DNA from 2 places in the Microbacterium sp. NPDC064978 genome. Region 1 is predicted to be linked to the other one. Evidence: riboswitches for the same ligand, from Rfam matches in the RefSeq annotation. Region 1 holds a riboswitch; the other holds the start of a gene.
What was found. Region 1 has a riboswitch for thiamine pyrophosphate ahead of ACIGJI_RS13775 (ECF transporter S component). Riboswitches for the same ligand answer to the same signal wherever they lie in the genome.
Positions count from the first base shown of each region.

Region 1 (5,680 bases):
TGGCGGCTGTACCAGTCGCAGTTCGAGCAGGCGGCGACCGACCTCGATGCGGAAGCGGCTCTCACCGGCTCGTCTCCGGTGGTCGTGACCGGCGAGGCGGACGCGGAAGCCAGTGCCGAGGAGCAGGCGGCGGACGCCGTGGCGGGAGCAGCCGTCGGCGCCCAGGTCCCGGCGGCCGAGTCCGCAGCAGCGCAGGCGCTTCTCGACGACGGCGCGGACGGCTCCACGCCCCGCGCCTGACCCGCTCCACGCACGATGCCCCACTCCGGATCCGGAGTGGGGCATCGTGCGTCAGGACTCAGTCGTCCCCGGAGATGCCGAAGAGCTCGAGCGGGTGGGTGAGCCGCCACCACGGGCTCGGACCGTCCAGGTCCTCGTCGAGGACGAGTGCGGTCTCTGTGCTGTCGACAGGGCCGGTCGTGGTCAAGGTGCCGACCGTCCCGTCCGCCTCCCGTTCCTCCCCGAGGTCGAACACCGTCGATGCGGTCGCGCTCGCCCCGTTCCACAGCACGACGTCGGCGTCCTCGCCCGCGACCACGTCGACGCGCTCACCCCAGGCGGTGACCACGCGCCCGACCACCGTGCCCGCCGGGACGGCCGGGCCCTGGGCCTGCAACGCCGCCTCCGTCTGGGCGAACAGCGCACGGGTGAGGGCGAGACGCGCCTCGTCGTCCTCCTGGTTCAGCGCCGCGGCGTAGAGCCGGACCGTCGAGTCGCCGACGGCGACGTCCTTGGCGGTCAGCAGATTCCACCCGACGAGGGTGCCCGTCTTGATGCCGACGACACCCGGATCGGCGAGCATCCCGTTCGTGTTCTCGACCTTGCCTGCCCCGGGCAGGTCGACAGACCGGGTTCCCACGATCTCGGCGAACACCGGGTTGCGCATGGCCATCTCGCCCAGGGCCACGAGGGCCTCGGGGGTGGCGACGTTGCGTTCATCGAATCCCGACGGCGTCACCACCGTGATGCCGGAGAGCCCGCGTTCGCCGAGCCAGACCTCGGCCGCGGCCGCGAACTCCCCGTCGGACCCCCAGATCTCCGACGCCAGCCGGTCGATGTAGTTGTTGGCCGAGCCGAGCAGGGTGCCCTGGAGAAGCTGGTACTCGGTCAGCACTCCGCCCACGGGGACATCGAGTGCGGACTGATTGGCGATCCGGTAGTCCCAGTAGCGGATGCTGTCGGCATACGTGAAGGCGAACTCCGGACCCTGCTCCCCGGGGGCGAGCGGCAGACGATCCAGCACCATGAGGCTGCTGACGACCTTCGTGATGCTCGCGATGCTCACCGGAGCGGTGGTGGACGCCGCGGTCGTCATCCCGGCGATCCCGACAGCGCCGTCGCCGACCGCGGGCCAGGCGAGCGCGGCGGTGGGGGCGGCGACCGGGGTGAACTCGACGGCCTGGACGGTCGGGGCGACCTCGTGCAGCGGCCAGAGCAGCGTGGTGCCGGCGTAGGAGGCGACGAGGCCGACGAGCACACCGAGCGGGACGAGCAGTCCGGGGCCGGCGATCGCGGGTCGCAGTTTCGCGTCGCGCAGCAATCCCGTCTCGTCCTCCGTGCCGGCCGAGGCGTCGAACTCGGGCGTCGACGACTCCGCGGCGACGAGCGACGGGTCCACCCAGGTCAGCGCGGTCGCCGGAGCCGACGCATCGGCCCACGACACCGCTTCCGTGACCGGAGGGTCGAGCGCGGGCTCGGCGGACACGGGTGCGGAGTCTTCGGGCCGCGCGTCGACGTCGACGCCGCCGGACGCTTCTTCAGGGGGATCGGAAGCGGTCACTCGCTTACGGTACCGAATACCGCCCGGAATCCGCCGTGCGCGGCTCGGGACGCGCGGGCGGAACGGGGTAGGATCGACAGCACAACCACGGGAGTCCGGCGAGCCGGGCTGAGAGGGAGCGAATCGCGCTTCGACCGTCGAACCTGATCTGGGTCATGCCAGCGCAGGGAGGAGTTCACATGAGTACGTCCACGTCCGCATCCGCGTCTGCGAAGAGCACGGCCGTTCCGGCGCGCGGCTATCTGCGCTGGCGCGTCGTCGACATCGTCGTCGCCAGCGTCCTCGGCGTCGCCGCCGGTCTGATCTTCCTGGCCTGGAACGTCGGATACCTGGGGCCGAAGGCCCTGCTCGAGCCGTTGCTTCCCGGCCTCCAAGGGCTCCTCGACGGCCCGTGGCTCTTCGCGGGCGTGCTCGGCGGGCTCATCATCCGCAAGGCGGGCGCCGCGATCTACGTCGAGCTGCTGGCCGCCGTCGTCTCGGCGCTCATCGGCAACCAGTGGGGCGGCTTCCTCACGCTCGAGGCAGGCCTCGTGCAGGGACTCGGTGCCGAGCTGATCTTCCTGCTGTTCTTCTACCGCCGCTGGTCGCTGCCCGTCGCGATCCTCGCCGGTGCCGGCGCTGCGCTCGCGGGCGGCATCAACAACCTCGTCCTCTGGTACGCCGGCTCCGGTCCCGCCTTCACCGCGATCTATCTCGTGAGCACCGTGATCTCCGGGGCGGTCATCGCCGGTGCGCTGTCCTGGGTGCTCGCGCGCGGCATCGCGGCGACGGGGGCTCTCGACCGTTTCGGCTCCGGGCGCGAGGCGCGCGTGCGCGTCTGATGTCGTCCGAGCAGGTCGCTCCCGCCGGCGTCGAGGCCCGGGGGTGGGGGTGGCGACACGCGAGTCGCCTCGCCTGGGCGCTGCGCGATGTCTCGTTCCGCGTCGAGCCCGGCGAGCGGGTTCTCGTGCTCGGGGCCTCTGGCGCGGGCAAATCCACACTGCTGCACGGCCTCGCCGGTGTGCTCGGCGGCGAGGAGGAGGGGGAGAGCGAGGGGGGGCTGCTCATCGACGGCGGCCCCGCCGTGGCCACCCGCGGTCGGGCCGGGCTCGTCCTCCAGGATCCCGACTCGCAGGTGATCCTCGCCCGCGCCGGCGACGATGTGGCCTTCGGCTGTGAGAACCTCGGGGTGCCGCGGGCGGAGATCTGGCCTCGTGTCGAGGCGGCCATGGCGGCCGTCGGCCTCGACGTGCCGCTCGACCATCCGACCGCGGCGCTCTCGGGCGGCCAGAAGCAGCGCCTCGCCCTGGCTGGCATGCTCGCGATGCGCCCCGGACTCGTGCTGCTGGACGAGCCGACGGCGAATCTCGATCCCGAGGGCGTGCGCGAGGTGAGGGATACGGTGGAGCGGATGCTCGCCGCGCGTCCCGCCACCCTCGTGGTCGTGGAGCATCGCCTCGAGGTGTGGCTGCCCCTCCTCACGCGGGTCATCGTGCTCGGCGCCGGCGGGGTCGTCGCGGACGGCACTCCCGCGGAGGTGCTCGGCACGGAGGGGGAGCGCCTGGCGGCGGACGGCGTGTGGGTACCCGGCCGCCCGCCGGCCGCGCCCCCCGCACCACGCGCGGCGCCCGGGGACGTGCTGCTCTCGGCGCACGGGCTGGCTGTCGCACGGGTGAAGGGGCGTCCGGTGGCGCACGACATCGACCTGGACGTGCGTGCCGGCGAGGCCCTCGCGATCACCGGGCCGAACGGCGCGGGCAAGTCCACGCTGGCCCTGACCCTCGCGGGGCTCCTCCCTCCCGCAGGGGGAGCCGTGATCGCGGCGCCGTCACTCGCGCAGGGGGCCAATCCGTCTCCGATCCGGTGGGCGTCTCGCGAGCTCCTCACGCGGATCGGGATGGTGTTCCAGGAACCGGAGCACCAGCTCCTCGCCAAGACCGTGCGCGACGAGCTCGCGGTCGGTCCCCGCGCCCTGGGCGTCCCCGATGACGAGGTGTCTGCCCGCGTCGACGAGCTGCTCACCCGCCTGCGGCTCGCGCACCTGGGTGCGGCGAATCCGTACACGCTCTCGGGCGGGGAGAAGCGCCGCCTGACGGTCGCGGCCGCGATCGCCACGAGACCCCGGGTGCTGATCCTCGACGAGCCGACCTTCGGCCAGGACGCCCGGACCTGGGCCGAGCTCGTGGCGATGCTCGCCACCCTCCGGGACGAGGGATCGGCGATCGTCACCATCACCCACGATCTCGATGTGGCCCGCGCTCTGCACGCCACCCGGTTCGTCCTGGGGGCACCGGCATGACGGTGCTCGCCCCCGCCCCCACCCGCACCGGCGTCGTCGCCCGCATCAATCCGGTCGCCAAGCTGGGGGTGAGCGCGCTCATCGCCGTGCCGCTGGTCCTCACGCTCGACCCGGTGTCGGCGGCCGTCGCCCTGGCACTCGAAGCGGTGCTGTTCCTCTTCGCGGGCATCGGCTGGCGGGAGTTCTGGGTGCGCACGTGGCCGGTCTGGCTCGCGGCGCCGCTGACCGGTCTCACCATCGCCCTCTACGGCGAGACGAGCGGCACCGTCTACGTCGACTGGTTCGTGCTGCGCATCAGCGAGGGGTCGCTCGCGCTCGCCGTCGCCACGATGCTGCGCGTGCTCGCGATCGCCCTGCCCTCCGTGGTCCTGTTCATCACGGTGGATCCCACGGATCTCGCCGACGGCCTCGGGCAGATCCTGCGGCTTCCGGCCCGATTCGTCCTCGGCGCGCTCGCCGGCCTGCGCATGGTGGGACTGTTCCTCGACGACTGGCGTGCTCTCGAACTCGCCCGTCGCGCGCGCGGCGTGGCCGACCGCGGTCGCATCCGGCGCTTCCTCGGCATGGCCTTCGCCCTGCTCGTGCTGTCGATCCGCCGGGGCGCGAAGCTCGCGACAGCGATGGAGGCGCGGGGCTTCGGCGCCCCCGGTCGTCGCACCTGGGCGCGCGAGTCCCGCTTCGGTGCGTCCGAGTGGATCCTGCTCGCCGTGGGGGCGGCGATCTCCGGGACGGCGATCGCCGCCGCGGTCGCCACCGGGGCCTGGAACTTCATCCTCGGGCCGTCCTGACCCTCACCCGTTTCGGACGAGGGTCCCTGGAGGTCGGTCAGAGGCGGGGCTAGCGTCCGCAGGAGACAGTGCCATCGACACCGACCGAAAGGGACGTCCCATGAGCATCTCCTCCGCCGACGACCAGCCGCTCTTCACGCGGCCGGGCGAGGCCACCGTCGCACCACGACACGTCATCCCCGACACCGAGTCGCTCCCCGCGACGGCGAAGCAGATCGTCGAAGACGAGACGATCCTCGACGGCAACGCACGCCTCAACCTCGCGACCTTCGTCAGCACCTGGATGGACGACGAGGCGAAGCAGGTCTACATGGCCTCCTTCGACAAGAACATGATCGACAAGGACGAGTATCCGCAGACCGCCGCCATCGAGGACAACTGCTGGCACATGCTCGCGAACCTGTGGAAGGCCCCGGATGCGGCGCGCAGCATCGGCACGTCGACGATCGGCTCCTCCGAGGCGTGCATGCTCGGCGGTCTCGCGTTCAAGCGTCGCTGGCAGCAGGCCCGCCGTGCCGCCGGCAAGGACGCCTCCACGCCGAACCTCGTGATGTCGAGCGCGGTGCAGGTGTGCTGGGAGAAGTTCTGCAACTACTTCGACGTCGAGCCGCGCTACGTGCCCATCAGCGAGGAGCACAAGACGCTCGACGGCCACGATCTCGAGAAGTACGTGGACGAGAACACCATCGGGGTCGTCGCCATCATGGGCGTCACCTACACCGGCATGTACGAGCCGGTGGCGGAGATCGCCGCGGCGCTCGACGCGATCCAGGAGAAGACCGGCCTCGACATCCCGATCCACGTGGACGGCGCCTCCGGTGCCATGATCGCTCC
Region 1 covers NZ_JBITWF010000004.1:165,754-171,433, reverse strand. The annotation lists gene ACIGJI_RS13785 (ABC transporter ATP-binding protein) at 1-240, shown strand, start outside; gene ACIGJI_RS13780 (D-alanyl-D-alanine carboxypeptidase) at 299-1,780, opposite strand; TPP riboswitch at 1,858-1,967, shown strand; gene ACIGJI_RS13775 (ECF transporter S component) at 1,960-2,601, shown strand; gene ACIGJI_RS13770 (ABC transporter ATP-binding protein) at 2,601-4,058, shown strand; gene ACIGJI_RS13765 (energy-coupling factor transporter transmembrane component T) at 4,055-4,846, shown strand; gene ACIGJI_RS13760 (glutamate decarboxylase) at 4,947-5,680, shown strand, end outside.

Region 2 (5,680 bases), on a different contig from region 1:
GCCCTTCACCAGCACCGCGGTCCCCGTATCGGCCGACAGCTCCTGCGCCGCGGCGAGCGCGTCCGCCCAGCCCGCCACCTCGCGCCCCGCGAGGACGGCGAGTTCGGCGAGGTTCGGGGTGACCACGGTCGCCAGGGAGAGCAGGCCCCGCAGCTCGCGCTCTGCGTCGGGGTCGAGCAGTCGGTCTCCCGAGGTGGCGATCATGACGGGGTCCAGCACGACGATCGGGGGCTGCGTCGTCCGGAGCCAGGCGGCGACCGTGCGGATCACCTCCCCGTCCGCGAGCATGCCGATCTTCACGGCGTCGATGCGGATGTCGTCGGCGACAGCGTCGAGCTGCGCCCGCAGGAACTCCGCGGGAGGGACATGCACGGCGCGGACGCCCTGCGTGTTCTGCGCGGTCAGGGCTGTGAGGGCTGCCATGCCGTAGCCCCCGTTCGCGGCGATCGCCTTGAGATCGGCCTGGATGCCCGCACCTCCGGACGGATCGCTGCCGGCGATGCTGAGCACGTGCGGCACCGCCCGTGCGAACCAGTGTCGCCGGAAGGCCGCGGCGGCGGACCGGGGGTCCTCTGCCGCGCACAGCGCCGAGACCACCGCGATCCCGGACGCGCCGGCCTCACGCAACGCCGCCGTGTCCTCCAGGTCCACCCCACCGATCGCGACGCACGGCAGCGGACTGCGCGCGACGAATGCGGCGAAGCCGTCGATGCCGAGCGGCACCGGATGGTCGGGCTTCGTGCGCGTGGGGCGGATGACGCCGACCCCGAGGTAGTCCACCGTGCCCGACGGCAGGGCGGCGACCTCGTCGAGGTGCGCGGAGGTGTTCGCCGTGAGCCCGATCAACGCCCCCGGGCCGAGAAGCTCGCGCGCGCGGAGCACCGAGGCATCCGCCTGGCCGAGGTGCACCCCGTCCACCCTGGCACCGCGACGACGGGCCTCGACGGCCGCATCGAGGCAATCGTTCACGACGAGCAGCGCGCGACCGTCGATGGCCGCGGACAGGGCGAGGAGCTGCACGACGGTCTCCTCGTCCGTCGCCTCCTTGTCGCGCAGCTGCACGATGCGGACACCGCCGGCCACCGCTTCGCGGACGGTCGCGACCACCCCGCGAGCGCCGCACAGCGACCGATCGGTGACGAGGTACAGGGACAGGTCGACGGTCATCGGGCCTCCTCCTCGACGCGGGCGCGGGCGCGGAGGTCCGCCGGGGTCACGGCGGACAGGGCGTCGAGCAGTGCGACGGCGAAGCTGCCCGGTCCGCGGGAGATCTCCGCTGCCTGCTCGGCTGCGACCGTGTAGACGAGGGTCGCCGCGGTCACCGCCGTCAGCGCATCTGTCGCGGAGCCACGGGCCGCCCCGAGGAACGCCGCCATCACGGCGCCCAGGGCACACCCGCCGCCGGTCACCCGTGTGAGGAGCTCATGCCCGTTGGCGATGCGGATCACCCGCTCCCCGTCGGTGAGGAAGTCGACCGGGCCCGAGACGGCGACCACAGAACCGTACCGGTGGGCGAGCTCGCGGGCCGCCGCAGCCGCCGCCTCGGTCCCGTCCGTCGCGTCGACACCGCGGCCGCCACTGCTGTGTCCGGCCAGCGCGAGGATCTCCGACGCGTTGCCGCGGATGGCGGTGGGGCGCAGCGCGGCGAGCTCGTGCGCGAGCGCCGTCCGCACCGGGAGGGTGCCGATCGCAACGGGATCGAGTACCCACGGCGTGCCGGCGGCGAGCGCTCCCGCCACGGCCTCCCTGCTCGCCTCCCGCTGCTCCGGGGTCGGCGTCCCGAGGTTGATGAGAAGCCCCGAGGCGGCAGCGGCGAACGGCTCGGCCTCGCCGACGATGTCTACCATGGCCGGCGCCGCCCCGAGCGCCAGCAGCACGTTGGCGGTGAACCCCGTCACGACGGCGTTCGTGATGCAGTGCGTCAACGGCGGCGTGGCCCGGACCTCCTCCCGCAGCCTTCCCGCCGTGACGGCGAGGTCGAGGACGGATTGCGGACGCACAGGATCGCTCATCGGCGACATCCCTTCGCTAGTACGAACTAGATCAGGTTCGACGGGTGTGATCTCAGCCGCGGATGCGGCACCCCGTGTCACTGCCTCGCAGTCTAGCGAGCGAGGGCGTCGAGCAGAGCCCGCTCCTCCGTCCGCGTGAGTCCGGCGCGGCGCTCGCGGTCCACGCCCCGTTCGCGCTCGTCCGCTACGACATGCTCCACCGTCTCGTCGAGGGCGCGGAGCGGGCCCGCGCTGCGCCGGTACCGCGCATTCGAGCGGGTCATGAATCCGCGCATCTCGGGCGGCAGCCACAGCGGCAGCGAGCGCGGCCCCGCCCAGTACGCAACGCCTTCGGCGACGAGGCGCTCCTCCGTGCCGACGACGACCGGCCCAGCGTGCCCCGTGGCCGCGCGTACCGTCCGGAGCACGTCCTCCAGGTCGCGCACGTCGCCGATCGCGTTCACGGCACCGGTGACGGTGGCGGACACGACGAACGCAGCGACGTCCTCGACGTCGATGACCTGCGTCGTGCGCCCTTCGAGCGGTGGAAGCAGCACCGGCTCATCCAGGGCCCGGAGGAACGCCGCCGCCCAGTAGCCGAAGCGATCGCTCGGGTCACCGTCGCCGACGATGAGGCCGGGCCGGACGAGGAGTGCGCGATCGCCGACGCCCGCCTGCACGGCATCCTCCGCCGCGACCTTCTGTCGCGCGTAGTCGTCGTCCTCACCGGCCTGCGCCGCCGGGTGCCGCGATGCCGACTCGTCGGTCCCGACCGTCTCGTCGTCGCGATACACCGACATCGAGGAGACGTACGTCCACCGAGCCGGACGGTCGCCGAGCGCACGGACCGCCGCGGCGACGTGAGCGGCGCGGGAGGAGACGTCGACGACGTGGTCCCAGTCCCTGCGCGACACGACGTCGTAGGCGTCATCCTCATCGCGGTCCGCGAGAACGAGGGTCGCTCCCGGCGGTGCCGGCCGACCGCCGCGGGCCAGGCAGGTCACGGTCGCTCCCGCCCCGAGTGCATGCGCGGCGATGCGCCCCGACAGCCATCCGGTTCCCCCGAGGATCAGCACATCCGTCATGTGCCCATGTCATCAGGATCGACGACTCGGGGGAAGGGCCTCCGCTCAGAGCGGAGCGGCAGGACAGGCCGTCACGCGAGTACAGGCGTCACGCGAGCGCAGCCCACCACGCGAGCACAGGCCACTGCGCAAGCACAGGCCACCGGCACTGCTGTCGCCTGATGCCGCGCGAACGCCTGATCCCGCGCGGCCTCGGCGCCGTCGCGGAGGGCGGCCCCGAAGCGGTTAGGGGACGACGATCTCGTCGAGGCCGTCCAACACCGGGATGCTCCAGGACGGGTCCGGTCGCCAGTCGATCCACTCCCGATCGAACGGCCAGTCGCCGGCGTGGAAAGACGCGATGGCCGCGACCGCGTGCCGCTCGATCTGCGCCGCCTGCGCGGCGGTCAGCCGCCCCTGGTCGACGGCGGCGACCAGCTCGTCTTCGTCCTTCATCGCCACGCGCCCGTCCTGTGCGATCTCGACGTCGAGGACGTGATCGGAGGTGTAGGTGGCACTGTCGGTGCGCAGGTGCGCGTTCTCGAGGTTGACGTACCAGCCGGCGAAGTCCCACGTCGTCCCGGTGGCCGCGCTCCAGAACAGCCAGACCGACCACGGCACTCCCGCGGGCGCGATGCGCAGGATGCCGTTGCCCCACCACTCCTCGACGATCCGGCGCCGGGGCTCCCGCCACCGCCGATCGAGCGGGACGGTCCGGATGCGCTCCCCGTCCCGCGTGCCCTGGCCTTCCTGCTGCGTCCCGGCGGCAAGCCACGCGACGAGACCGCGCTCATCGTCACGGACGACGCGCATGGGGGTGACGGTCGCTGCCTCCCCCGTGGTCCACCCCGGCTTGCGGTAGTGCCAGTCGAGCTGCGCACCCGGCGAGAGGAACGGCCCCTCCCCGAGCGATCGCGCTCCGGCGGGGACCGAGGGTGGCGTGGGCTGCAGGAGGAGGCTCGTCATCCGGCCACGCTATCGCGAGAGCGCACGGCTCCCCGGAAGGGGCCGTGCGCTCTCCCGGTCAGTCGCGGAGGGCGGCGCCGAAGCGCTCCGCGGCCACGGCGACGCCCGCCATCTTCGCCGCGGAGGCCTCCGCGGCGGTCAGCGTGCGGTCGTCGGCGCGGAAGCGCAGGGCGAACGTCAGCGACTTCGATCCCTCGGGCACGCCCTCGCCGCGGTAGTCGTCCACGAGCCGGACGGACTCCAGCAGTGCACCCGCGCCCTCCGCGAGAGCCGCGCGGACCTCGCCCGCCGGCACCTCGGCCGGGAGCGTGAGCGAGACGTCCTGCGTCGCGGCCGGGAACGTGGAGAGCGATGCCGCCACGATGCGTCCGCCGGCGAGCGTGAGCAGCCGGTCGAGGTCGAGCTCCAGCACGATGGCGCGACCCGGCAGGTCAGCCTCCTCGGCGACGGCGGGATGCAGCTCGCCGACGTAGCCGACCTCCTCGCCGGCGGCGACGAGCGCACCGGTGCGTCCGGGGTGGAGCGCGGCGCGCTGCGTCTGCACGACGTCGATCTCGATGCCCGCCGCGGCCCCGATCACGCGGACCGCGTCGAGCGCCTCGACGAGCCCGGCGGCCTCGGCGGCACGACCCGGCTGGCGCGGCGACACGTTGCCGGTCAGCAGCACCGCGACGTGGCGCTCCTGCGGCGGGATGGAGGCGTCGAGCGCGGCGAGCACCTCATCCGACGGCCGGACGCCGAGCGGCGGGACCTCGGCGGTGCCGTACTCCACGCCCGGCTCCGGGACGAACACGGCGCCCGTCTCGAACAGCGCGAGGTCGGTGAGCCCGCGCGAGATGTTGCGGTGCGCGGTCTGCAGCAGACCGGGGATGAGCGAGCGCCGCAGGAACGGCACCTGCCCGTCGAGCGGGTTCGCGAGGCGGATGCTGGGCAGGTGCTCACCGGACGCGGAGCCGTGCAGATCGTTCTGCGCCTCGGTCGTGAACGGGAACGCCGGGGTCTCGACGAATCCTGCGGCGGCGAGAGCGTTCACCACGCGGCGACGCCCCTGCTGATGTGCCGTGAGACCGCGGCCGGACGGCGGCGTCGGCAGCACGGAGGGGATGCGGTCGAGCCCGTGGATGCGGGCGACCTCCTCGGCGAGTGTCCACTTGTCGGTGAGGTCGGGGCGCCAGGTCGGCGGGATGACCGTCCACCCGGAGTCACCCTGGGTCCCTGCGCCTTCGGCCTGGGTCCCTGAGCCTGTCGAAGGGCTGACCTCGGCCCCGATCGTCGTCAGCGCGCCGGTGATCTCGTCGTCGGTGTAGTCGACGCCGATCAGCCCCTGCACGAAGCCGCGCGGGAGCTCGATCTCGGCGACGAACACCTCGGCGAAGAGCGCTCCACCCTCCTCCGTGAGCGTGCCGCCGGCGAGCTCGACCATGAGGTCGGCTGCACGCCGGGCCGCGACGAAGGGGATCAGCGGGTCGACGCCGCGCTCGAAGCGCTTGGACGCCTCGCTCGGGAGCCGGTGCCGACGGGCCGTGCGGGCGATGGTCGTCGCGTCGAAGGTCGCCGCCTCGATGAGGACGTTCCGCGTGGTGTCGCTCATCTCGGTGGTGCCGCCGCCCATGACGCCGGCGAGGCCGATGGGACCGGAGTCGTCGGCGATGAGGAGGT
Region 2 covers NZ_JBITWF010000006.1:41,472-47,151, reverse strand. The annotation lists gene ACIGJI_RS17140 (bifunctional hydroxymethylpyrimidine kinase/phosphomethylpyrimidine kinase) at 1-1,167, opposite strand, end outside; gene thiM (hydroxyethylthiazole kinase) at 1,164-2,012, opposite strand; TPP riboswitch at 2,004-2,097, opposite strand; gene ACIGJI_RS17130 (NAD-dependent epimerase/dehydratase family protein) at 2,105-3,076, opposite strand; gene ACIGJI_RS17125 (DUF402 domain-containing protein) at 3,302-4,021, opposite strand; gene pheT (phenylalanine--tRNA ligase subunit beta) at 4,080-5,680, opposite strand, start outside.
Region 2: linked by a shared signal. The riboswitch ahead of thiM (hydroxyethylthiazole kinase) and the one ahead of ACIGJI_RS13775 (ECF transporter S component) in region 1 are both predicted to bind thiamine pyrophosphate.